2 linked regions of the Cystobacter fuscus DSM 2262 genome follow. The protein of the gene in region 1 interacts with the protein of each later gene in a pairwise test. Links are inferred from orthologs where the notes say so. Each region holds a gene or a part of one and is shown in the gene's direction. Other genes may lie near its edges. The genes, in order: leuS and ligA.

Region 1 (16,571 bases):
TGCTCACATCTTCGTGGTTCACGAACGCGTCGATATAGGCTTCCCAGCTCTCGTCGTAGGTGACGATGAACAGCAACTGCCGCTGCGCGCCGCGCTGGAAGATCGCCCACCGCGCGAAGTGGATGACCCGCATGTCGTTCATGCCCACCAGGTTGCGTTTCAGCCGCCAGTTGACGAGCCCCATGAAGAAGCGTTGCCGGAGCCGGCCGAGCGCGCTGTCGGGGACGTCGGTGACGAGGATCATCGAGTTCTGGATGGGCCCCTGCCGCGCCTCGATCTCCTCGCGCAACGCGTCGGGGATGGTGACGTGCTCGACCGTCTGGAGCGGACGCGCGAACCGGTTCTTGAGCTGGACGAGCAGGCGCAAGGGCTTGTCGACGAAGAGGTAGGTGAGGGTCGCGAGGGCCGCTTCGATGAGGGCGGCGCTCTGGTTGCGTGACCACTCCGGAGTGGTCACGCGCGCGAGGTGGGGGTCGAGGTGTTCGCGCAGATCGTCGTACAAGGAGGTGGGCTCGAGCCGCTCCAGAAAGGGACGCCGGTGCGGGTTGTTCAAATAGGCCTCGGCCCGCGCGCGCAGCTCCTGCAACTCCCGGATCGCCGGAACGGAGGCGACGCGGTAGGCGAAGTCGACGTGCCGTGTGCTGTAGGGCACCGCGTGCTTCAGCAGGTACTCCTTGACCTGCGTGGGCCGGGCCAGCCCCTCCTCCGGGTAGCCCTCGCAGTGGGCGTAGAGCTCATCGAAGGTCGTGTCTCCCGACAGGGAGGACTGGGCGGCGAGTGCGTCCACGAGCAACTCGAGGGAGGCGCGGAGCTGTTCGCGCCCATGGAGCGAGGCGGACAGGCGCAGGTCGGCACCGAAGAGCAGGTAGCAATCCTCGCGAGGCCCGGCCGGTGGGCCGTCCCAGGGCGCGCCGCCGAGGATGCCCCAGTGCGCGAAATAGAGCGCATGGATGGCTCGAAGCGGTTGGGACTGACGCGCCTGGATGGTTCGATCCAGCCTGCGCAGCGTGGAGGTCAACCCCTCCACGGCTTCAGGACGGATCTTCGTGATGATGCTCAGTGTGCCGTGGAACATGAGGAGTCACCCAGTCCGAAGAGGAGCGTGGTACGTGTTGAACATGAATGGCGAGACGCCTTGGCTGGTGGGGTCTGCCGCCGGGCGTCGGAGTGGGCGAGCACCCGACGCACCAGGCCCTCGAACTCTTCCAGGGGAGAGCTCTTGGGCACGAACCGAGCGCCCGGAGCATGGGGGTCTCCCGAGGAGCTGTGGAGGATGATGGGAATGTCGTGCAGGCGCTCGTCCGCGTGGAGTGCGTGGCACAACTCCAGCCCGTCCATGCGGGGCATCATCCAATCCGTCACCACCAGCTCCGGTGGGGACTGCCGGGCGAGGGACAGGGCCTCACGTCCGTCGTGCGCCTCGATCACCCGGTAATCCATCTGCTCCAGCACCTCCCGGAAGAGGTCGAGCAGATCTTGTTCATCATCAACCAGGAGAATCGTTCGCATGATGCCCTCCGCTTTGTTTCGAAATGTCTCTCCCTACACGGAAGGAGTTTGACTACCTTCTCTGTGATGCCGTTCGGACATGCATGAAGATGTCCGTGAAGATGGGAATGGGAGGGCCGGAGGGAGTGTCTGGGGAGGCGGGCGGTGCCAGGGGTTGTCTGTCCGCCACCTGTTCATGCGTGCGAGCCTGCCCTGGCCGGGGAGGGTGTCTCCTTTGTCTTTGTCGAAGGGGGGGACCTGGGGAGGGCTCGCCTGGGTCGACGGCCATTCCTTGCTCACGTTCGCGCTGGTTCTTAATCCTTCTTGATCCTGGGATGAGGCGTTGCGCCAGGCGGTCCGGCGGGAACACCGGAGGGCGAACGGATGCGTCAGGACGACAGGGATTCGAACGGACAGCGTTGGAGACGGGAGTCCAGCATGTCTGATGCTCCAGACGAGAGGGAGGGGGACGAGGAGCTCGACGACGATTTCCTGCGGCAGGTCACCCAGGTGGTGGCCGTGCCCCTGCGGGCTCCGCGCCGGGGAGAGCATCTGGGAGGGCCGGACGGCCACCGGTTCGAGATCCTCGAGCAGATTGGGGGAGGAGCGATGGGCCTGGTCTTCCGGGCCCGGGACGAGGAGTTGCAGCGGGTGGTGGCCCTCAAGTTCCTGCTCTCGCGCGAGGGCGTCCCCGAGGCCCCCATGAGCACCCTGCTGCGCCAGGAGGCCAAGGCCGTCGCCCAGTTGGATCACGAGAACATCGTGCGGCTGTTCGACGTGGCCGAATGGAGCGGCGAGCCATGGGAGCCCAAGGTCCCCTTCCTGGTGCTGGAATGTCTGGAGGGCGAGAGCCTCGCGGCGCTGCTGTCGCGCGAGCGGCCCTCGCTGCCTCGCTGCCTGGACATCATGAGTGCCGTGGCCGCGGGGCTGGCGCACGCCCATGAGCACCACATCGTCCACCGCGACCTCAAGCCGGACAACGTGTTCATCTGCCGCAAGGGGCAGGTGAAGCTGCTGGACTTCGGGCTGGCCCACATCACGGCCGCCTCCTTTCCGGCCACCTTGCACCTGCCCGCCGCGGGAACCCCGGCCTACATGGCGCCCGAGCAGTGGAGGGGACATCCGCAGGATGCCCGCACGGACCTCTGGGCCGCGGGGGCCCTGCTCTTCGAGCTGCTCACGGGCGAGCCGCCCTGCCCGGAAGCGAGCGTGGCGGGGCTGCGGGAGTGGGTGTTGTCGGACGCGCCCGTGCCCTCGGTGCGCGAGCGCTGTCCGGAGCTGCCCGAGGAGGTGGCGCGGCTGGTGGCCGCCCTGTTGGAGAAGGCCCCCGAGCGGCGGCTGTCCAGCGCGGCCGAGTTGAAGGCCCGGCTCGACCGGATCGCGGAGGGGCTGACGCCCTGGCGCGAGGGGGCTCCCGGCCTGGGGCCCCAGCGCCGGCAGGTGACGCTGCTGGAGTGCTGGCTGGCGGACCTCGCCGGCCTCGCCGAGCACCTGGACGCCGAGGACGTCGGGGAGCTGGAGGGGGCGTTTCATCAAGCCTGCTCGGAGCTGGTGGCGCAGCACGGGGGCTCCATCACCCTGTGCGTGGGTGACTCGGTGCTCGCCTGCTTCGGCTATCCCCAGGCCCGGGAGGACGACGCGGAGCGGGCGGCTCGCGCGGGGCTGTACCTGGTGACGCACCTGGGGACGGCGCTCCAGCAGAAGTTGCCCTACCTGCCGCGCCGCGAGCTCGCCATGAAGGTGGGGCTGCACACCGACACCGTGGTGCTCGACAACCTGCCCCAACCGCTCCAGGGTCGCGCCGCCGTGCTTCAGGGCGAGGCACCCCAGTTCGCCACCTGGCTGTCGCGCCAGGCCGCGCCCGACAGCGTGTGCCTGAGCCCCACCACCTGGCGGCTCGTGCGGGGTGCCTTCCGCACCGAGCCGCTCGGGCCCCACTCCTTCCAGGGACTCGCCGGCGAGGTGAAGAGCGAGCTGTACCGGCTGGTGCGGGAGAAGCGCACCCGGGGCCGCTTCGAGCAAGCCCACGAGGCGGAGGAGCTCACGCCCCTGGTGGGGCGGGAGGCGGAGCTGAAGCGACTGAGCGCGTATTGGAAGCGGGCCCGGCGGGGCGAGGGCGCGTTCGTGCTCGTCCAGGGCGAGGCGGGCATTGGCAAGTCCCGCCTCCTGCGGGGGCTGCGGGAGCGGATTCCCCTGGAGGAGGGTATGCGCCTGCAGGTGCAGTGTCTGCCCCAGTTCAGCGGTAGCGCCCTGCGCCCCATCATCGACTTGCTGCTGCACATGCTGAAGCTCGACCCGGAGGGCAATCCCCAGTCCAACCTGCGCAAGTTCCAGGGGCGCATGGGGGCGGTGGGGCTGCCGGCCGAGCATGTGCGCTCACTGGCCGTGCTGCTCTCGCTGCCCATCGTCGAGGAGTCCCCCCACCTGCGTCTCTCCTCGCAGCGCCAGAAGGAGAAGACGTTCGAGGCGCTGGTGACGCTGTTGCTGCGCCTGGCCGAGGACCGCCCCATCTTCGCCCTCGTGGAAGACTTGCACTGGGCCGACCCCTCGACGCTGGAGTTGTTGGGGGTGCTGCTGGAGCAGGTGGAGCAGGCCCCGCTGTGTGTCTGCCTCACGGCCCGTCCGGACTTCCAGCCCTCCTGGCCCGCGCGCGAGCGGCTGCGCCTCGTCCCACTGGAGCGGTTGTCGCCGAGGCTCACCGCGGACCTGGTGCGGCAGGCCGCCAGCGGGATGGCGCTGGCGGAGGAGACGGTGGAGCAGCTCGTGGCGAAGACGGACGGGGTGCCCCTGTTCGTCGAGGAGATGACGCGCATGGTGGTGGAGCGGGCGCGGGCGGGGGAGTCGTCCGTCGAGCCCTCGGCCATTCCCGTCACCCTGGGGGGGTTGCTGCTGGAGCGCCTGGACTGGTTGCCCCGGAGTCAGAAGGCGCTGGCGCAGTTGTGCGCGGTGGTGGGCCGCGACTTCAGCCACGCCCTGCTCTCCGCGCTGTCCGGACGGAGCGAGGCGCAGCTGCGACAGGACGTCGCCGGGTTGCTCCAGGCGGGCCTGTGGCAGCGGGTGGAGACCGCGAGCGAGCCGCGCTACCAGTTCCGCCACGCGCTCTTCCAGGACGCGGCCTACCACTCATTGTTGCGCCACACGCGGCGCGACTACCACCGGCGCATCGCCCAGACCCTGGTGGTGCAGGCGCCCGAGCTGGTGGAGACACAGCCCGAGCTGCTCGCGCACCACTACACGGAGGCGCGGGAGATGGTGACGGCGTTGCGGTTCTGGGCGAAGGCGGGGGAGCGGGCCAGCCTGCGCTCGGCCAACGTGGAGGCCATCCACCATCTGCGCGAGGCGCTCCGGCTGTTGCGCTCCCTGCCGGAGACCCCGGAGCGCGCCGAGCAGGAGTTGCGGCTGCTGGTGGCGTTGGGCATGCCCCTGCATCAGGTGCGCAGCTTGCGCTCCGCCGAGATGGAGCAGACCTACGGCCGGGTGATGGAGCTGTTGCATCAGGTGGGGGACGCGTTGCCCGGATTACAGGTGTCCACCTGGGGCGCCTATGCCTACTTCTTCGCGCGGGCGAAGTTCCACGTGGCCCAGGAGCTGGCGGAGCTGGTGGTGAGGCAGGGGGAGCGCCATCGCCACCGGGAGATGCTCGCCCTGGGACACCGGATGATGGCCACCGATCACTTCACCTGGGGCCACATGTCCACCGCCCTGGAGCACGTCGAACTCGCGCTGGAGTACTCGGACTTCGATCTCGAGACGCACCGGACGCTCGCCGTGACTCAATGGATCAACCCGCGGGCGGCCGCCCTGGCCTATGGCTCCCTCGTGCAGTCCGTCGTCGGGCACGAGGAGCAGGCGCGCGGGTACGGGCAGCAGGCCGTGGCCCTGGCCGAGAAGATCGGCCATCCCAACAGCCTGGCGTTCACGTTGCTGTACGTGGCCCTGGGCTGCCAGATGCGTGGCGAGCCCGGGTGTGCCCGGGAGTGGGTGGAGAAGTGCATCGCGATCTCGTCCGAGCACCGCCTCCGCATGTGGTTGGGCTGGTCCGTGTTCCTCAAGAGCTGGGTGCTGGCCGAGGGGGGCCGCGTCCAGGAGGCGCTGGAGCTCATGCAGTCCAACTTCGCGCGGTGGCGCAGCACGGGGATGCGCACCGGCATGCCCTTGTTCCTGGGCATGTTCGCGAGCTTCCACCTGAAGTTGGGGGAGTACCAACGGGGGCTGGCGGTGGTGACCCATGCCCTGGCGTGGGCGGACACCCTCGAGGAGCGCTCGTATGAAGTGGAACTGCACCGCCTGGAGGGCGAGTTGCTGCGGGGGGTCGGCCGCGAGGCGGAGGCCACGGCGTGCTTCCTGCGCGCGCTGGACCTGGCCCACGAGCAGGGCAGCGCGGGCCATGGCCGACGGGCGGAAGAAAGCATGAGGCGCCAGTTCCGCGAGCGGGGCTGGGAGTGGCCGCGCCCGCTCGATGGGGAAGGCGCCGGGATGGCTCCGCGTCACAAAGGCGTGGTGCGGACTCCAGGGTAGAGGAACGGCTCGAGAGAACGCGGGGACTGAAGATGGCGATGGATCGTGAGCAGTTGGAGCAGGACATCCGGGAGTTGTGTCAGCGCGGGGATACCGGGCGGGCGGTGGAGCGCGCGCTGCAGGGCTACGGAATGGAGATCATGAGGCTCATTTCCTCCGTCATGCACAACCCGGAGCAGGCCAATGATGCCTTCAGCCTCTTCTGTGAGAACCTCCTCAAGGGGCTGCCAGGGTTTCGCTGGGAGAGTTCCTTCCGGACGTGGGCCTACCGGCTGGCGCGCAACGCGTGCTACCAGTTGATTCACGCGCCCGCCGCGCGCGAGACGCCCGTCACCGCCTCGCTGATCCCCGAGCAGCCCGAGCAGGGCCGCTCCGACACGCAGCCCTGGCAGAGGACCTCGGTCAAGGAGCGCTTCCGCGCCCTGCGTGACAGCCTGCAACCCGAGGAGCGCATGATCCTGATGTTCCGGGTGGATCAGCGGCTGTCGTGGACGGAGGTGGCGCGGGTCATGTGGGACGAGGACGAGCCGCCCACGAGCGCGGCGCTCAACCGCAAGGCGACCTCCCTGCGCCAGCAGTTCCAGCGCATCAAGGCGCACCTGCGCACCATGGCCATCGGGCAGGGGCTCATCGAGGAGGACAACCTGGGAGGCTGACGCTCAGCGCCTGCCCCGGCGGTGCGCCTGGCAGCGCGAGCAGAAGAACAGCCCGCGTCCGGAGAGCGACAGGCGGGTGATGGGGGTGGCGCACCGGGGGCAAGGCTGTCCCACGCGGTCATAGACACAGAACCGGTCCTCACGGCGCCTGCCCGGAAGGGTGAGGGCATTGGGAGGAGCGTGGGGCGTGACGATGCGGCCATCGCGGGCCGCGTCCTCCAACAACTCGCGCAGTGCCGTCCACAGGCGCTCGAAGTCGTCGGGCCGCAGCTCGGCGGCGGGCAGTTGGGGCGGCAGCCGCGCGAGGAAGAGCGCCTCGGCGCGCAGGATGTTGCCCACGCCCGAGATGCGCGTTTGATCCAACAGCACGGTGGCCAGGGGGGCGAGGCCCCGACGCAGGGCCTCGAAGGCGCGGGAGGGGGAGGCCTCGGGCCGCAGGGGATCCTCCCCCAGCCGGGCGCGCAGGTCGGCCTCGGCTTCCGGGCTCAGCAGCTCACAGCGTTGGGGACCCGACAGGTGGAGCGTGGCATGGGGGGAGGCGAGCCGCAGCCGGCAGGCCGTGGAGGGAGGAGGCCCCGCGCAGCGGAAGTGCCGGATGTTGCCGACGAGGCCCAGGTGCAGGTGCAGGTGCACCCCTCCCTCGAAGTGGTGGAAGAGGTGCTTGCCATGGGCTTCCACGCCCACGAGCGTCCGCCCGGACAGTCGCCGGGCGTCCTGGGTGAAGCGCCCCTGAGGGGAGTCGGCGGAGAACTGGCGACCCACCAGCCAGCGGTGGTGGACGCGCGCGAGGCGGTGGATGATGTTTCCTTCGGGCACTCCGGGGAGGTAACGCCCGGGAGATGACCTGTCACGTCATCCCGCCCGTCCGGGGCCTGGCGGCGCGGGGAGTCATGGACGTGACGGACGCTCAGTCCTTTCCCTGCTCTGGGGGGCGTCGGTGCTATCGTGGCGCGCCATGACGCAGCAGATCCGTGCGCTGGTGGTGGACGACTCGCAGGCCATGAGGCGCAGCCTCATGTACGCCCTGCAGCGTCTGGGCACCTGGCTACACACCGAAGAGGCCCAGGATGGGGCCGAGGGCCTCAAGAAGCTCACCCTGGGCCGCTACGATCTGGTCCTCACCGACATCAACATGCCGCTGATGGACGGGCTCAAGCTCATCCACCACCTGCGCCAGACGGAGGCCTACCGCACGGTGCCCATCGTGGTCATCACCACCGAGTCGGCCATGGAGGACCGGGCGCGGGCCATGGCGCTCGGGGCGAGCGCCTACCTGGTCAAGCCGGTGCAGTCCAAGGTGGTCCAGGACACGGTGAAGGGCCTGTTGCGGCTGGAGTAGGGGAGGAGTCGGCTCCCTCCTCGGGTGTCAGCGGAACGGGACGGGTGGCGTCTGTTGTTGCTTGGGGACGGACGCCCCACTAAGACCCTTGACCGTCATGGCCATGAACGAGCGTTACGAGCCGCAGGCAATCGAGAAGAAGTGGCAGGACCGTTGGAATGAGGCGGGAGTGTTCCGCGCGGGCACACGCCCCGGAGCCCCGAAGAAGTACATCCTCGAGATGCTTCCGTACCCCAGCGGGAAGATGCACATGGGGCACGTGCGCAACTACCTCATCGGTGACGTCTACGCGCGCTTCTTCCAGATGCGGGGCTACGACGTGCTGCACCCCATGGGCTGGGACGCCTTCGGTCTGCCCGCGGAGAACGCGGCCATCAAGGACGGCGTGCACCCGGCGGTGCGCACCCGCGAGAACATCGACTCCTTCAAGAAGGAGATCCGCTCGCTCGGCTACAGCTACGACTGGTCGCGCGAGGTGAACACCAGCGAGCCCGAGTACTACCGCTGGAACCAGTGGTTCTTCATCCAGATGCTGCGGAAGGGGCTCGTCTACCGCCGCTTCAGCAAGGTGAACTGGTGCACGGGCTGCCTCACCGTCATCGCCAACGAGCAGGTGAAGGACGGCGTGTGCGAGCGCTGCGAGTCGAAGGTGCTGGACAAGGAGCTGCCCGAGTGGGCGTTCCGCATCACCCGCTACTCGCAGGAGCTGCTCGACGGCCTGGACGAGCTCAAGGAGTGGCCCGAGCGCATCACCTCCATGCAGCGCAACTGGATTGGCCGCTCCGAGGGCGTGGAGGCGGACTTCTCCATCCAGGGCAGTGAGGAGCGCCTGCGCGTCTTCACCACGCGCGTGGACACCATCCATGGCTGCACCTACGTGGTGCTGGCGCCGGACCACAAGCTGGTGGCGCGCATCACCACGCCCGACAAGCGCGCCGAGGTGGAGGCCTTCGCCCGGAAGATGGCGGCCATCTCCAAGACGGAGCGCACGGAGGAGGGGGCCACGAAGGAGGGCGTCTTCACGGGCGCCCACGCCATCAATCCCTTTACCGGCCAGCCGGTGCCCATCTGGGTCGCCAACTTCGTGCTGGCCGACTACGGCACGGGCGCGGTGATGAGCGTGCCGGCGCACGACGCGCGCGACTTCGACTTCGCGCGCAAGTACTCGCTGCCCATCCGCGTGGTCATCCAGCCCGCGCAGGGCGACAAGCTGCCCGAGGGCGGCGCCCTGGAGGCGGCATACACCGAGGACGGGGTGCTGGTGGACTCGGGCGAGTACACGGGCCTGAGCTCGGACGAGGCGCGCCGGAAGATGGGCGCCAAGCTCCAGGCCGAGGGCCGGGGCGAGCCCAAGGTGACGTACCGCCAGAAGGACTGGGGCTTCAGCCGCCAGCGCTACTGGGGCACGCCCATCCCCATCGTCTACTGCGAGAAGTGCGATCCCGAGCGCAAGGGCCAGCCGGTGCCGATCGAGCAGCTCCCGGTGCGTCTGCCGGAGATCGACACCGAGGCGGTGCTCACGGGCAAGGGCGAGCCGCCCCTGGCCAAGGTGCCCGCGTTCGTCAACACCACGTGCCCCACGTGCAATGGCCCGGCCCGGCGCGAGACGGAGACGATGGACACCTTCGTCGACTCCTGCTGGTACTTCGCGCGCTACCTCTCGCCGCGCTTCGACGGGGCGCCCTTCGATCCGAAGGAGGCCCAGCGTTGGCTGCCCGTGGACGTGTACGTGGGCGGCCCCGAGCACGCGGTGATGCACCTGCTCTACTTCCGCTTCTGGACGCGGGTGATGAAGCTGCTCGGCCTGTCCCCGGTGGACGAGCCCGTCAAGCGGCTGGTGACCCAGGGCATCGTCAACGGGCCGGATGGGCGCAAGATGTCCAAGCGCTGGGGCAACGTGGTGGCGCCCTCGTCCATCGTGGAGAAGTACGGCGCGGACACGGCGCGTGCCTACGTGATGTTCGCCGGGCCCCCCGAGCGCGACTTCGACTGGTCCGACGATCAGGTGGAGGGTGCCTACCGCTTCCTCAAGCGGGTGTGGGTGCTCGCCACGCAGCACCAGGGCGTGGCCGGGGCGACGCACGAGGGCGCCTACGAGGGCAAGGCGCTGGAGATCCGCCGCGCGGCGCACAAGTGCCTCAAGCGGGTGGGGGAGGCCATCGAGCGGCTGTCCTTCAACACCGCCATCGCCGGCACCATGGAGTACTTGAACGCGCTGTCCGCGCTGGGCACGGCGGAGACGCCCGCGGAGAAGGCCGCCATGGCCGAGGCCATTCGCGTGCTGACGGTGGTGCTCACGCCCTTCGCGCCGCACCTGGCCGATGAGATCGCCGAGGCCTACGGGGCCAAGGACTTCGTCGTCACCCAGGGCTGGCCCGACTTCGATCCGGCGCTGGTGGTGGACGACGTGATTCCCTACGCGGTGCAGGTCAACGGCAAGCTGCGCGCGGAGGTACGGGTGGCGGCGGACGCGGCCGAGGCGGACGTGCGCGCCGCGGCCGAGGCGGACGAGCGGGTGAAGGCCGCCCTGGCGGGCAAGACGCTGCGCAAGTTCGTCTTCGTGCCCAAGCGCCTCGTCAACTTCGTCGTCGGCTGAGCCGGGTTGGAGCGCGGGGAGGGGGCTCCTCCTCGCGCTTGACCGTGGGGATCGCCCCGCTACTGTGGGCGCCATGTCCCGGCTCTACGCGGTGGGTGGGTTGCTCTGGTTGTCGGTGCTGGGGTGTGGCTACCGCTTCACCCCCCGGTCCGCGGGACTGCCCGGGGGCGTGAGCTCCGTGTGCGCGCCCATCTTCCGCAACGACACCTCCGAGCCGGGCCTGGAGACGCTCTTCACGCGCGTGTTCCGTCAGGAACTGGTGCGCGTCGGGGCACTGGGCGGCGCTGGCTCCTGCCAGGCGTCCGTCGAGGGCGTGGTGGCGTGGGTGAACAGTGCTCCGACGATCGTCACCGAGCCCATCTACGAGGGCAACGTCGCGGTGACGGGGCCACAGCTCGCCAGCTACCGGGCCTCGGTCGGGGTGACGTTGAGGCTGGTGCGGGACGGCCAGGTCCTGGCGGAGACGACCGTTTCGGGCAACGAGGACTTCCTGCCGGGCGCGCAAGGGGCGTCCGGCGACGTGCTGCAAGCCGAGGCCAACCGTCAAGCCGCGCTGTACCGTCTCGCCGAGACGTTGATGCGCGAGGGCTATGATCGGTTGGCCAACAACTGGTGACGCGGAGGACTACTTCGCCGCGGCCTTGGCGCGGTTGACGGCCTTGGCCAGGCGCGAGATGCGGCGCGAGGCGGCGCGCTTGTGGATGACGCCCTTGGAAGAGGCCTTGTTGATGCGGCTCGCGGCGGACTTGAAGGCGTCCGCGGTCTTCCCGGCATCCGAGGAGGTGAGGGTGTCGCGCAGGTTCTTCACGGCGTCCTTCACCGTGGTGCGCACGTTGACATTGCGGGCGCGGCGCTTCTGCGCCTGGCGGTTACGCTTCTCTGCAGACTTGGTGTTGGCCAAGGTGATCTCCAGCGTACTTCTGTGGAAAGAGGCGCCGTACCTACTTCGGCGCCTCCCCCACCGTCAAGGTTTGCGTGCTTCCGACCGTGATCCAGGCGTCTGGACGCCTTCCCTTCACCGGTCTCCGACCGCGTACTCCCACCGCAGCCCGGAGGGATCCTGGAAGCTCAACCGGCTCGGCCCCCCCTCCGCTTCCAGCGTTCCTCCCGCGGACAGGCCCTCCAGGAGGGCGCGCAACCGCTGCACCGCGGCGGCCGAGGGCGCCGCGAAGGTGAGCACGGCTGGCGAGGGGGTGGCCGGGCCCGCCACGAAGGTGAGCCGGTACATCCCATCCCCGTAGACGGCCTCCTCGGGGCTCGCCCGCTCGGCGCTCCAGCCCAGCAGGGGGGCCACCCGATCCCAGAAGGCACGCTGGGCGGACAGGTCCGCCACGGGCAGGCGCAGCGCGATCAGGGTCGCACGGGGCACCCGGGTGGGTGGCGGCAGGGCCTTCTCCCGGGCCTTGGCCGCCTGCCAGTGTCGTTCCATGTGCTCCAGGGTAGCCTCTCCGAGGGGGACCTCCTCGGCGCGCAACGCGGACTCGATGTGCTGGAAGCGCGCGGTGAAGCGGCGGATGGCCATGCGCAGCGCGTCCTCGGCCGGGGTGTGGAGGAAGCGCGCGAGGTTGGCGAGCGCCAGCAGGACATCCCCCAGCTCGTGCTCCAGCTCGTCCCAGTTTCCCGAGGCGATGGCTTCGTCCAGCTCGCCCAGCTCCTCCTGGAGCTTGGCGCGCACGTGGTGCAGGTCCGGCCAGTCGAAGCCGATGCGGCTGGCCTTCTCGGTGAGGCGCTCGGCGCGCAGCAGGGCCGGGGCCCGCGTGGGCACCCCGTCGAGCACCGAGCCCTCCTGGCCCGTCTTCTTCTTGCGCTCCTGCGCCTTGAGCTTCGCCCAGTCGGCCATGGGCTGGGGGGTGCCATCCGCCTGCCGCTCGCCGAAGACGTGCGGGTGGCGCTGGGTGAGCTTGTCGCTGATGGAGGCGGACACGTCCGCCAACGTGAACTCGCCCAGCTCCTCGGCGAGCCGGGCATGGAAGACGATCTGGAAGAGCAGATCCCCCAGCTCCTCGCACAGCGGACGCCAGGGCCCCCCGTCGGCGACACGATCCATCTCATCGAGGACCTCGAACGCCTCCTCACTGAGGTAGGGGCGCAGTGAACGCAGGTCCTGCTCCCGGTCCCACGGACAACCATCCGCCGAGCGCAGACGTGCCACGATTCCCGCCAACCTCTCCAATTGTTCCCCTGCTGCACTCATGGCTCTTCCTCCTCTTCTCTCCGAGCGTGGGGCCCGGCGCCAACACGTGAATTCCCGGTGGCGGGGCGCGACAACTTTCGTGGGACAGGGGGGTCGCCTATCATCGGCCTACCGAATGTCGCACCCCTCTTTCTCGTTGCGCTTTCTTCCGCTGCTGCTGTGCCTCGCCTCGTGGATGCCCGCGAGGCCGGCGCATGCGCAGCAATATCAGGATCCCTCCATGCTGGAGCCAGAGGAGATGGCGATGCCATCCGATTCGGACTCCGAGGAAGACGAGGAGGGGCGCCCGGCCCGGGGTCGAGGCAAGAAGGGCAAGGGCCGCAAGGGCCAGGAGGACGAGGCGCAGGACGAGGCGGCGAACGCCGCGGAGCAGGACGCGGGAGTGGTCGTGGCCCCGGCGCCCGCGGCTCCAGCCGCCCCCACCGTGCCCGAGCCGGTCGCGCGGCCACCCCCGGCGCCCATCCTCACGCCGCGCATCTCCGATGCGGACCTCCAGGCCGCCTGGGTCAAATGGCGCGACGCGGTGGCGGCGTTGGACAGCGAGGCGGCGCGCGCGGCCCAGCAGGAACTGGTGACGCTGCGCGAGGACGTGGCGGCCCTGGATCTGGAGTCCTTCAGCGTCGGCTTCATCCGGGCGGCGGAGGGACGGCGCAAGGCGCACGACGAGGCGGGTGCGCTGCGGCTCGTGGAACAGGCCGCGGCGCTCTCTCCGAACCTTCCCTACGCGCGTCTGGCGCTCGCCCAGGCCTATGCCGAGCGCTCGCCCGAGGCCGTGGGCAAGTACTCGCGCGAGCTCCGGGCCGCGCTCGAGTTGATGCTGAGGGATCCCCGCTACCGTCGCCCGGTGCTGGCGGACCTCGGGACGGTGGTGCTGATGGCGCTGCTGGCCACGGCGGCGGTGGTGGTGGGCGTGCTCTTCGTGCGGCGCGTGCGCTTCCTGCTCCACGACTTCCACCACGTCTTTCCCCGCGCTTCGGCCCACTGGCAGTCCACGGCGCTCGCGGTGCTGCTGCTCTTCGGCACGCCCCTGGCCCTGCGCTGGGGTGTCGTGCCCACGCTGTTGCTGCTCCTGGGCTCCGTGTCGTTCTACCTGTCGCGCTCGGAGCGGGTGGTGGCCACGTTGCTGCTCGCCCTGGCGGCGCTCGTCCCCCTCGCGGCGGGCAAGCTCGCCCAGTCCGCGGTCTTCGCGGGAACGGTGGCCGAGGACGTCTACGTGCTGGAGCACGGCGGAATCGACGCGGAGCCCGTGGCCCAGCGCGTGCGCGTGCGCCACGAGAAGAAGCAGGCCAGCTTCGCCGAGCTCTTCGCGCTCGGCCGGTTCGAGGCGCGCCGGGGCCAGATGCCGGAGGCCATCGCCCACTACAAGGCGGCCATGGCGCTGCGTGCCGGGCATGCGCCGTTGATGACCAACCTGGGCAACGCCCTGCTGGCCACGGGTGACATGGGCGGCGCGACGCGGCTCTACACCCAGGCCCTGTCGGCGGACCCGGGGCTGGCCGCGCCCGCCTTCAATCTGGCCGAGGTCTACCGCCGCCGTGCCGCCGTGGCGCCGGACTCCGAGATCAGCGCCCAGAACCAGAAGGCGCGTGACGCGCTCGAGACCGCGGGCCGTCTGGATCGCGAGCTGCTGATGTGGGAGCGGCCGCCGGATGATCGGCTGACGATGAACCGCCTGCTGCTCGCGCCCGTGCTGCCCCTGACGGACCTGCCGGTCATCGAGGACACGTCCCTGGCCGAGCGCGTGGAGGCCCAGTTGTCGAGCCGGTTGCTCGGAGGTGGCTCGGGCATCTCCGCCTGGGGTCCGCTCGTGCTCGGGGCGCTGCTCGTCGCCATGCTCGGCCTGGCCCGAGGCATCTTCAATCCGTCCCACGAGTGCGAGAAGTGCGGCCGTCCGGTGTGCCGGCGCTGTGACAAGGAGCTGGGCGTGGCCAGCAAGCTGTGCGCCCAGTGCGTCAACGTCTTCTCGCGCAAGATCGTGGTGGAGGCGCGCGTCCGGGCTCGCAAGCACATCGAGATCGAGCGCAACCGCCAGTGGGCGAGCGGCGTGTCCTACGTCTTCGGCGGCCTGGTGTCCGGCGCGGGCCACCTCTTCAACGGGCTGGCGGTGCGCGGTACGCTCTACGCCTTCCTCTTCCTGCTCGGGGTGGCGGGGCTGGTGTTGCGCTCCGGGGTGCTGCGCTCGCCCTATGGAGAGGTGCCGATGTACCTCAAGCTCGCCCCCCTGTTGCTTCTCCTCATCCCCCTTCACCTGTTGTCGCTGCGCGGGCTGTATCGCCGCCAGAACGAGTAGACCGGAACGACGATGGCGCTCACGGGAACCCTCAAGGACTTCGGCATCGCGGACATCCTGCAGCTCATCGGGCAGCAGCAGAAGACCGGGGTGCTCTACCTCAAGAGCAAGGATCAGGACGTCCAGGTCTTCATCCGGGACGGCAACATCGTGCGTGCCGAGAGTGTCACGCGCAAGAAGAAGGATCTGCTGGGCAACATGCTGGTGAGCGCCGAGCTCATCACGCCCCAGCAGCTCGAGAGCGCGCTGGAGATCCAGAAGCGCACCCTCAAGCGGCTCGGGGACGTGCTCACCTCCACGGGCGCCATCTCCGCGGAGAAGCTCAAGCAGATGATGCGGCTGCAGGTGACGGAGTCGCTCTACGGACTCTTCTCCTGGAAGGCGGGCGACTACGAGTTCAAGCAGGAGGACAGCGTCCAGATAGATCAGGACGATCTCGCGCCGCTGCGCGCCGAGAGCGTGCTCATGGAAGGCTTCCGGATGGTGGATGAGTGGCCCCACCTGCGCAAGAAGCTCTCCAACGAGGCCACCACCTTCGAGAAGCTCAAGGAGCTGCCGCCGCAGAAGGCCCAGGAGAAGGAGGACGACTTCGACGCGTCCTTCGACGATGCCTTCTCCGAGGAGAAGAAGGACGAGAACAAGGGCGAGTTCAAGTCCATCGGCAGCACCGAGCGCCGCGTGTACAGCCTCATCGGCCCGGGGCGCGACGTGCGCAAGCTGGTGGATCTCAGCTGCCTGGGCGAGTTCGAGACCTGGAAGGCCCTCGTCAACCTGCTCAACCTCGACTACATCCGGGCCCTGCCACCCTCGGGCCTCTCGAGCCTGTCGTCGTCCGCTCGCGGTGGGGATCTGCTCGTGCGGCTGGGCGGCGTGCTGGCGCGCGCCGTGGTCACCCTCCTGGTGATCGCCGCGCTGGGCTTCGTCGCCTCGCGGCTGCGGCCGGACACGTGGGACCTGCAGGGCGCGTCGGCCTCCTCGTACTCGGACCCGGCCGCCCAGCGCCTGGTGTCTCGTGCCCAACAGGTCCGAATCCAGGCCGCGCTGGAGGTGTTCCGCCTCGAAAAGGGCAACCTCCCCGAACGATTGGACTCCCTGGTGGAAGTGGGTCTGCTGCGCAACGAAGACCTGCGCTATCCGTGGCGGGATGATTACTATTACCGTCGTACGTCGGATCGTCAGTTCATCCTCCTGCCCCCCTTGCGCTAGGTGGGCTGCTCGCTGCTGGGCAACACCGGAGGCTGGAAGTCGTTATCGAGGCCGTTACTGAAGTGAGGTTGAAAGCCGAGACCCGCACTCATGGGATGGGATGAATTGCGAAACCCCGCCACTGTAGAGGCCCAAGAAGTCAGCCCCACCTCCGCCAAGGTGGATGTCCGCGACAACGCGACGACCCTGGCGCTGTGTGGCAACCAGAACGAGAACCTCAAGCTCATGGAGCGCCGCCTCGGTGTCCGCGTGGGACAGCGGGGGACGGAACTGCACCTGTCGGG
Region 2 (9,465 bases), on another replicon or contig:
GAGCGCGGCCCGGCGAGGTGAAAGCGTATGCGCGTTGGACATCCAGTGGACTCCTCACCACCCTGGACGCGCGTCGCAAGTGAACGGGCGTCAACACAACCAGCAGCGGAAGCTAGGGGGGGCCCCCCCTCCCGGCAACCCAGCTCGAAACCGAGGCCATGAAGAACGTTCTCCTGTTGAAAGCCGGTGATGCGGCCCGGCCCGTCCAGCTCAGCGTGGGTGACTACGACCAGTGGTTCGTCGAGTCGCTCGGACCAGATGGATGCCGCTTCGACATCCTGCACGCGCACCAGGGCGCCGAGCTGCCCCCGAGCGCCGCCGGCTATGACGCGGTGATGATGACCGGCTCCCCCAAGTCCGTGACCCAACTGGAACCCTGGATGGAGCGCGCCGCGGACTTCATGCGGGGCGCCGCCGCCCGGGGCGTCCCCGTGCTCGGGGTATGCTTTGGGCACCAACTCCTCGCCCATGCCCACGGGGCGCGGGTGGTGCGCAACACCCAGGGGCGGGAGATTGGCACCGTGGAGGTGCGCCTGAGCCCCGAGGGGCGCAAGGATCCGCTCTTCCACGAATTGCCCGAGACCTTCGTCGTCCAGGCCACCCACGAGGACATCGTCGAGCACCCGCCCGAGGGGGCCACGGTGCTCGCGGGCAACGAGAACACGGCGGTCCAGGCGCTCGCCTTCGGTCCGCTCATCCGGGGGGTCCAATTCCACCCCGAGGTGCATCCGGCCGCCATGCGGGCCCTCATCCTCGCCCGGCAGGAGAAGCTGGAGGCCGAGGCCGCCGCCCGGGGGCAGCCACCGGCGGAGCGCGTGCCCCGGCTCCTGGCGGGCATCACCCCGGCGCCCGCCGGACACGCCATCCTGCGCAACTTCCTGGAGCGGTTCACCTGAGCATCCCACTGGAGTAGGGAGGACCCATGGCGTCGCGCTGGGACTATCTCTTCGAAACCAAGCCGGTTCCCATGATGGACCACCTCCTGGAGGAGGTGGCCAAGCTGCTGGCCAAGGATCTGCGGCAGTGGCCGCCACCGGTCCAGGAGATAGACCTGGACACGGGAGGGCAGTTCGCCCCCCTGTACACCGAGCCGACGCCCCGCCCCGCCGAGGCCGTCTACGAGGAGGCGCTCCGGCTGTCGCGCTGGGAGCTGGAGCGCGAGCTGGACGCCTACGACGACTACATGCGCAACAAGCGCTACCTGGAGCGGGGGTTGGCCCCGACGGACCGTCTGCCCCTCTTGCTGCTCAACCGCTGGGTGGTGGACCAGATGCTGGGGCTGGGCGAAGCTACCGAGGGCCGGGTGAACCGCCGGCTGATGCTGCGCTGCCTGGAGCGACTGGAAGCCCACAGAAGGCGCGTCATAATCCCCTCCGCTTGAGACCCAGTCAGCCCTCTGCCATAAGCCGCGCCATGCAGCATCACGAGCTCGATCTCCTCGCGCAGCGCCGCAAGCGCTTCTACATCCTCGCGGGTTTGTGGCTGGTCATCGCCACCATCCTGTTCTTCTTCCGCTCGGTGCTGCTGCCCTTCGCGGGCGCCGCGTTGATCGCCTACCTGGTGCACCCGCTCGTCACACGCCTCACGCGCGTGCAGGTGCGCGGGCACGCCATTCCGCGCTGGGTGGGCATCCTGCTCATCTACTCGGGCTTCTTCCTCGTGCTCTACCTCTTCTTCATCGCCATGGTGCCGCAGCTCTACCAGGAGCTGGCGCGCATCAGCCGCGATGGCGTCACCTTCCTCAACTCGCTCACGCCCGAGCGCATCCACGTGCTCGCCGACCGCGTCGAGGACTGGCTGCGCGCCAAGGGCATCCCCGTGGCGCTCGCCACGCCCGAGGAGATGCGCAACGGCGTGTCCGGCGGCGGCGTGACGGTGGACCTGGAGAAGATCCTCCAGGACGTGGCCGCGCAGCTCACGGGGCTGATGCGCCAGCACCTGGGGGACATCGTCACCGTGTCGCGCCACATCATCACCTCGGTGGTGGCCGGCGTGTTCATGACGTTCTTCATCCTGATGGTGGCCGCGTTCTTCTCCATCGACGCGCACGCCGTCGTGGGCTACTTCACCAGCCTGTTGCCGGCCGAGTACGGCACCGACTCGCAGCGCCTGCTCGAGCGGATTGATCGCTCGCTGTCCGGCGTCGTGCGCGGCCAGGTGACCATCTGCGTCGTCAACGGCACGCTCACCTTCCTGGGGCTGGTACTCTTCGGGGTGAAGTTCGCCTTCCTCCTGGCCACGGTGGCCACCGTGTTCAGCCTCATCCCCATCTTCGGCACCATCCTCAGCTCGGTGCCCATCGTGCTCATCGCGCTGGCGGACGGCTTCCAGAAGGGAGTGGCCATCCTGCTGTGGATCATCGGCATCCACGCGCTGGAGGCGTACTTCCTCAACCCGAAGATCATGGGCCAGGCCGCGCGCATCCACCCGGTCATCGTGGCCTTCAGCCTCATCGCCGGGGAGACGACGTTCGGCCTGGTCGGCGCGCTCTTCGCGGTGCCCGTGGCCTCCATCATCGTGGCCTGCTTCGACTACGCGCGCCTCAAGGCGCAGCCCCACGTGGCGGAGGCCTCGCTGGAGGTGAAGTAGGCGCGGGCGGGGGCCTCAGCCGCTGCAGGCGGCCTCGCAGCGCGACTCGCGGCAGAAGACGAAGCAGCGGCCACAGTCGAGGTGGTCGGCGGGACAGGTGCCGTCACACTTCACCCCGCTGCAGTTGGGCCCGTCCTGCACGTGCGTGGGGTTGGTGCCCAGCCCGCAGCAGGCGTTCCCCATGCAATCCGAGTCCTGGTAGCAGGTGCGGTTGGACAACGGGGCGGGAGTGCCCCCGAAGTCGTCCAGGTCGATCGGTTCGCATCCGGTGGCCAGCGAGAGCACCGCCCCCAGGACGACGAGGGCGGACGGAAAGGCGAAACGGGTGCTGCGCATGCGACGGCTCCCTTCGTGAGAACGAAGGGAGAGTATTAACGGTTCATCGAGCCGAGGAACTCGGCGTTCGCGGCCGTCGGGCGCATGTGTTTGAGCACGAACTCCATCGCGTCGATGGGCGTGAACGGGTGGAGCACCTGGCGCAGGGCGGTGATGCGCACGAGGTCCGCCTGGGTGAGCAGCAGCTCCTCCTTGCGCGTGCCGGACTTGTTGATGTCGAGCGTGGGGAAGATGCGCTTCTCCATCAGCTTGCGGTCCAGGACGATTTCGGAGTTACCCGTGCCCTTGAACTCCTCGAAGATGACCTCGTCCATGCGGCTGCCGGTGTCGATGAGCGCGGTGCCGATGATGGTGAGGCTGCCGCCCTCCTCGATGTTGCGTGCGGCGCCGAAGAAGCGCTTGGGCTTGTGCAGGGCGTTGGCGTCCACGCCGCCCGAGAGAATTTTACCCGAGGCCGGCACCACCGTGTTGTAGGCGCGCGCCAGACGGGTGATGGAGTCCAGGAGGATGCACACGTCGTACTTCTGCTCGACCAGGCGCTTGGCCTTGTCGATGACCATCTCCGCCACCTGCACGTGGCGCGTGGCGGGCTCGTCGAAGGTGGAGCTGACCACCTCGCCGCGCACGTTGCGCGCCATGTCCGTCACTTCCTCGGGGCGCTCGTCCACCAGCAGCACGATGAGGTAGACGTCCGGGTGGTTCTTGGAGATGGCGTGCGCGATGTTCTGCAAGAGCACCGTCTTGCCCGCCTTGGGCGGCGCCACGATGAGGCAGCGCTGGCCGAGCCCGATGGGGCAGAACAAGTCGATGATGCGCGTGGTCATCTCCGCCCCGTCGTGCTCCAGCTTCAGCTTGCGCGTGGGGTAGAGCGGCGTGAGGTTGTCGAAGAGGATGCGGTCGCGCGTCACCTCGGACAGCGGGTCGGCGAAGTTGACCTTGTCCACCTTCTGCAGGGCGAAGAAGCGCTCGCCCTCTCGCGGCTGGCGGATGGGGCCCGTCACCGTGTCGCCCGGCCGCAGGTTGAAGCGGCGCACCTGCGAAGGGGACACGTAGATGTCGTCGGGGCTCGCCTGGTAGTCGCTGTCCGCGCTGCGCAGGAAGCCGAAGCCGTCGCTGAGCAGCTCCAGCACGCCTTCGGCGTGCACCTCGAACTTCTTGTCCGCGATGCCCGAGAGCAGCGCGAAGATGAGATCCTGCTTCTTCAGGCCCTGGTAGCCCTCGATGCCGAAGTCATGGGCCATCTTCGCCAGGTCCGTGATCTTCATGCGCTTGAGATCATTGAGACTGAGGACCTGCATGACCGGAGCGTCCGAGGGGCCAGCTTCCGCGCCCGGAGACACCTCGACGAACTCGGGAGCCGGGGCCTGCTGGGAGGCCTCCTCCTCGTGATCGGCCGCCGCGCGCACCTCCTGGTACTCCTCGTCCCGGACGGGGTGGGAGGGGATGGGCGTGAGGACCGGGCGGGGCGTGGCGACCACCGGGGCCTCCTCGGCCGCGGGCTCCTCGTCCCGGCGGGCCGACGTCCGGCGGCGCGTGGGCTTCTCGGACTCGTCGCGCTCCACCGTCTTGGCCCGGGTCGAGCGGCGCTTGGGCTTTTCCTCCTCGATGTCGACGACCTGGGGGGCGAGGAGCTTCTCTTTGGGTGAACGGGCTTTGGCCATGGTGCGGGGGGCTGGACTTGCGGCGCGGGGGGGAGTCGCGCACGGGAATGTCGTGGAAGATGTCCGGGGGGGACGCGAGACGCCCTCAGGGCGACACCGGGATCCCTTCTTGCCGGGACCACGCGGGTGGGAGAACCTTGTGCTGGGAAGAGGTGGCGCCTGAAGGTGGGACAACAACCCTCATGCGCTCGACACGAGGTTATTGACCACCTCCAGAGCTGTCAAGGCATCCTCGCAACCCGAGCCACCAGGCAACAGAGCCCCCGAATATTCCAGTCCAGCCGCCGAGCCCCTCCGCCGTGACCGCCTCGAAAACCGCTGACGCCGCCCGCATCGGGCAGCTCCGAAAAGATCTCGCCTACCACAACCACCGCTACTACGTGCTCGACTCGCCGGAGGTGAGCGACGCGGAATACGACCGGCTCATGCGCGAGCTGCAGGAGCTGGAGTCTCGCCATCCGGACCTCGTCACGCCCGACTCACCCACCCGCCGGGTGGGCGGCGCTCCGGCGGAGAAGTTCGAGAAGGTGCGCCACCGCGTGGCCATGTTGTCGCTGGCCAACGTCTTCGACGACGAGGGGCTGAGCGACTTCGACGAGCGCATCCGCCGCCAGACGGGACTCGCCCAGGTCGCCTATGTCTGCGAGCCCAAGCTGGATGGGCTCGCCATCACCCTGACCTACGAGCAGGGCCGCTTCGTGCGCGGCGCCACGCGGGGAGACGGGACCGAGGGAGAGGACGTGAGCGCGAACCTGCGCACCCTGCGCGGCCTGCCCACGGAGCTCCTGCCCCAGGACGGGGTGAAGGCGCCCGGGATGATCGAGGTGCGCGGCGAGGTCTTCATCTCCAAGAAGGACTTCAAGCGGCTCAACGACAAGCGCGAGGAGGAGGGCGAGCCGCTCTTCGCCAACCCGCGCAACGCCGCCGCCGGCAGCCTGCGCCAGTTGGATCCCCGCATCACCGCGTCGCGGCCGCTGTCGCTCTTCCTGTACGAGTGCGTGCCGGGCGAGGGCGTGCCCGCCTTCCGCTCGCACACCGAGAAGCTCGGCTACCTGCGCTCGCTGGGGCTGCCGGTGAACCGGGCGGTGAGCGTGCCGAGCGTGGAGGGAGTGCGCGAGCAGTACCGCGCGAGCCTGGAGGGCCGCCATGCGCTGCCCTTCGAGGTGGACGGCATGGTGGTGAAGGTGGACGACGAGGACCTGCGCCAGCGCCTGGGCCAGGTGTCCAAGAGTCCGCGCTGGGCCGTGGCCTACAAGTTCCCGCCCGAGGAGGAGTCGACGCTCGTCGAGGACATCCAGGTGTACGTGGGGCGCACGGGCGCGCTCACGCCGGTGGCGCACTTGAAGCCGGTGAAGGTGGGCGGCGTCACGGTGAGCCGCGCCACCCTGCACAACGAGGACGAGCTGCGGCGCAAGGACGTGCGCAAGGGCGACACCGTCTTCATCCGCCGCGCGGGCGACGTCATCCCGGAGATCGTCAAGGTGGTGGAGGGCAAGCGGCCCGAGGGCACCGAGCCCTTCGTCTTCCCCACCGAGTGCCCGGTGTGCCACGCGGCGGCCGTCAAGGACGAGGAAGGCGCCATCATCCGCTGCACGGGCGCCACCTGCCCCGCGCAGCTCGTGGAGAAGGTCCGCCACTTCGCCTCGCGCACCGCCATGGACGTGGACGGCCTGGGCGAGAAGCTCGCCGCGCAGCTCGTGGAGACGGGGCTGGTGAAGAGCTTCGCGGACCTCTACCACCTCACGCGAGAGAAGCTCCTCACGCTCGAGCGCATGGGGGACAAGAGCGCGGACAACCTGCTCGCCAGCATCGAGCGCTCCAAGCAGACCACCCAGCCTCGCTTCCTCTACGCGCTGGGCATCCGGCACGTGGGCGAGTCCACCGCGCGCGTGCTCGCCGAGGCCTACCCCGACGTGCGCGGCCTCTACACGGCGAGCCTCGAGGACATCACCCGCGTCAAGGACGTGGGTCCCACCATGGCCGAGGTCATCCATACCTTCTTCCATGAGCCGCTCAACCGCGAGGCCATCAACGCCCTGCTCGCCGCGGGCGTCACCCCTGCCCCGCCCGTCGTCGTCAAGACGGGCGTGTTCGCTGGAAAGACGGTGGTTCTCACTGGGGGTATGAGTGGAATGAGCCGGGAGCAAGCCAAGGAGGAAATCGAGCGCCGGGGTGGCAAGGTGTCGGGAAGTGTCTCTCGCAAGACGGACCTGGTGGTGGCGGGCGAGGATGCGGGCAGCAAGCTGAAGAAGGCCCAGGAGCTCGGGGTAAGAATCGTGGACGAGCAGGCCTTCCTCCAATTGCTCCAGACGGACGCACGAGGCTAGGAGGCGTGGGCAGCATGGACAGTCGTCGAGTGAGCCTGCGGATCCGGGGCCGGGTGCAGGGTGTTTCCTACCGGGAGAGCGCCCGCGCCGAGGCCCTGCGGCTGGGCCTCAAGGGCTGGGTGCGCAACCTGCCCGACGGGACGGTGGAGGCGGTGGCCGAGGGCCCGCCCCACGCCCTGGATGCCTTCGTCAGCTGGAGCCACCGCGGCCCTCCCCAGGCGCGCGTGACGGAAGTGGAGCGCGCCGATGCCGAGGCGCTCGGGGAGTTCATCACCTTCATCGTGGAGCGCAGCTCATGAATCCCTACGCGCCAGCCTCCCTGACCTCCATGCTGGGCATCAAGTCCGGCAGCAAGGTCTCGGTCATCAACCCCCCGCGCGGCTTCGTCCAGAAGCTCAACCCCCTGCCCGACGGCGTGGAGTTCCTCATCACCGCCCAGACGGGCCTGGACATCATCCTCTTCTTCACCCAGGACACGCACGAGCTCGTCCAGCGCCTGCCCGCGCTCTCGCGCGCCATGACGCTCCAGGGCGGCATCTGGGTGTGCTGGCCCAGCGGCGAGGGCATCAAGACGGCCCTGAGCGAGGACTTCATCCGCCAGGCGGCGCTGGACATCGGCATGGTGGACAACAAGCTGTGCCTCATCGACACGACCTGGACGGGCCTGCGCCTGGTACGCCGCCCCCGGGGCCGCCTGGACAAGCCCGACTACCGCAAGCGGGCCCCCACCGCCCAGGCCTGAGCCCCCCTCCAGGCTGCCAGACGGCGGACATTTTCCATGTCGCGCCTTTACAGGTCGTATCAGGCGTGAAAACCTTTCGTTGTTTTCAGGCCTCGGACCTCCCCACCAGGGGTGGGGAGTTCAGTCGCCAGTGGATTTTGAGACGGGTGCGTTCCCGGCGGAACCGGGCGCGCTGGTCTTCCGCGCTTCTGCCACCCCCAAGGCGCCCACGCATGGGCTCCGACCGGGTGAGTAAGGACGAAGCCGGGCGGCCCGGGCGCCAGGGCTGTCTCGAACGCTCGATTAGCAGCCAGTCCCCGCCCGGCACGGTGCCGGACAATCGCGGGGCGACCTTGAACTCGGAGGAGCAGGCCGTGGTCCCCTCACCCCCCCCTCGCGCGCGGCACCCGGGCCCCCGGACACACGGGTCGGCCCTCGTCCGCACGCGCGGAGGTGCGGGGACCGCCTCTCCCCTCGCAGCGCGCTCGGAAGCTGGAGACGCCGTCGCCTCCCGTCCGCCGGAGCTCACGCCTCCCCGCGCGCGCCCAGGATTCGTCCATGAGCAGCATCCTCGTCATCAACGCCGCGGGCCGGGAGACCCGGGTCGCCCTCGTCGAGAACGGGCACATCGCGGAGTTCTACCTCGAGCGTAAGAAGGACAAGGGAGTCGTCGGCAACATCTACAAGGGCCGCGTGGTCCGGGTACTCCCCGGCATGCAGGCGGCTTTCGTCGACATCGGCCTGGAGAAGGCCGCCTTCCTCTACGTCAGCGACGTCGTCTACGACCCGGACTTCGCCCGGGCCCAGTTCGAGCTGACCGAGGGCGAGCACGAAGACGCCCTCGACGTGCCCGAGGAGTCCGAGGCCATGGCCGCCGAGGCGGCCCACCACGAGCCCCCCGAGCCGGAAGCCGAGGTGCAAGAGCCCGCGGCCGCGGACGTCGCGCCCGCGCTCGACGCGGCGGCGGCGCCCACCGAGGCGACCCCCGCTCCCCAGGCACAGCTCGCCAGCCCCGAGCCCGCCGCCGTCGAGGCCGCTCCCGCCCCCACCGCGGAGGCCACTCCCGCCCCGGTGACGGAGACTGACTCGGTGGTGTCCGCGCCCATCGAGGCACAGGCCGTGCCCGAGCCCCTCGTGGCGCCCGAGGCGCTCACGCCCGTGACCGAGGCCTCCCCGGCCGTGGCCGAGGCGGCTCCGCCCGTGGCCGAGACGGCTCCGGACGCGGCCGTGGCCCCGTCCGCTCCCGAGAGCACCCCCACCGAGTCCGCCGTCACCGCGACGAGCGCCTCCCCGAGCGCCGGGGAAGGCACCCCCGCCGCCGCCCCGCGTCCGGAGACGGCCGCTGGCGAGCGCCGCGCGCCCCGGGAGAACCGCGAGGCCGCCCGCGAGGCGCGTGAGGGCCGCCGCGACCAGAAGGACCGCGAGCGCGACAAGGAGCGGGAGAAGGACAAGCCCCGCAAGGCGCGCGACGAGCAGCCGCAGCGCAAGCGCGAGGAGGAGAAGAACAAGCCGCGCAAGACGGCGAAGATCGAGGAGCTGCTGAAGGTGGGCCAGGAGGTCGTGGTGCAGATCTCCAAGGATCCCATCGGGACCAAGGGCGCGCGCCTCACCTCGCACATCTCCATTCCGGGCCGCCACCTGGTGTTCATGCCCACGGTGGACCACGTGGGCATCAGCCGCCGCATCTCCAACGAGAAGGAGCGCAAGCGCCTGCGGGAGATGGTGGACCGCTTCCGTCCGCCCGGCACGGGCTTCATCGTGCGCACGGTGGCCGAGAACGTGCCCCAGGAGAAGCTCGAGAGCGACATCCGCTTCCTCATCGAGGTGTGGA

Evidence for each region.
Region 2: the proteins of leuS (region 1) and ligA interact in binary tests that used the Escherichia coli proteins (3 or more experiments, as listed by UniProt). The link is inferred for Cystobacter fuscus DSM 2262 from one-to-one orthologs.

What each region holds. Positions count from the first base shown.
Region 1 is NZ_ANAH02000032.1:19,358-35,928, forward strand. What follows is about bases 7,753-10,847. They hold leuS (leucine--tRNA ligase), read left to right. Parts: upstream 7,753-8,098; coding sequence 8,099-10,597; downstream 10,598-10,847. Other genes in these bases: D187_RS35970 (response regulator), read left to right, coding at 7,753-8,001; lptE (LPS assembly lipoprotein LptE), read left to right, coding at 10,671-10,847. In the rest of the region: D187_RS50880 (hypothetical protein), read right to left, coding at 1-1,075; D187_RS35950 (response regulator), read right to left, coding at 1,057-1,509; D187_RS35955 (protein kinase domain-containing protein), read left to right, coding at 1,927-6,006; D187_RS35960 (RNA polymerase sigma factor), read left to right, coding at 6,039-6,662; D187_RS35965 (Fpg/Nei family DNA glycosylase), read right to left, coding at 6,666-7,478; more of D187_RS35970, read left to right, coding at 7,618-7,752; more of lptE, read left to right, coding at 10,848-11,213; rpsT (30S ribosomal protein S20), read right to left, coding at 11,223-11,498; mazG (nucleoside triphosphate pyrophosphohydrolase), read right to left, coding at 11,613-12,791; D187_RS35995 (FYVE zinc finger domain-containing protein), read left to right, coding at 13,036-15,081; D187_RS36000 (DUF4388 domain-containing protein), read left to right, coding at 15,094-16,287; D187_RS36005 (PhoH family protein), read left to right, coding at 16,393-16,571.
Region 2 is NZ_ANAH02000006.1:247,076-256,540, forward strand. The notes cover bases 4,422-7,399. They hold ligA (NAD-dependent DNA ligase LigA), read left to right. Parts: upstream 4,422-4,885; coding sequence 4,886-6,913; downstream 6,914-7,399. Other genes in these bases: rho (transcription termination factor Rho), read right to left, coding at 4,422-4,586; D187_RS11360 (acylphosphatase), read left to right, coding at 6,928-7,212; D187_RS11365 (DUF3052 family protein), read left to right, coding at 7,209-7,399. In the rest of the region: D187_RS11330 (glutamine amidotransferase), read left to right, coding at 159-896; D187_RS11335 (hypothetical protein), read left to right, coding at 923-1,381; D187_RS11340 (AI-2E family transporter), read left to right, coding at 1,414-2,589; D187_RS11345 (hypothetical protein), read right to left, coding at 2,605-2,925; more of rho, read right to left, coding at 2,961-4,421; more of D187_RS11365, read left to right, coding at 7,400-7,655; D187_RS11370 (Rne/Rng family ribonuclease), read left to right, coding at 8,193-9,465. UniProt on the Escherichia coli protein: DNA ligase that catalyzes the formation of phosphodiester linkages between 5'-phosphoryl and 3'-hydroxyl groups in double-stranded DNA using NAD as a coenzyme and as the energy source for the reaction.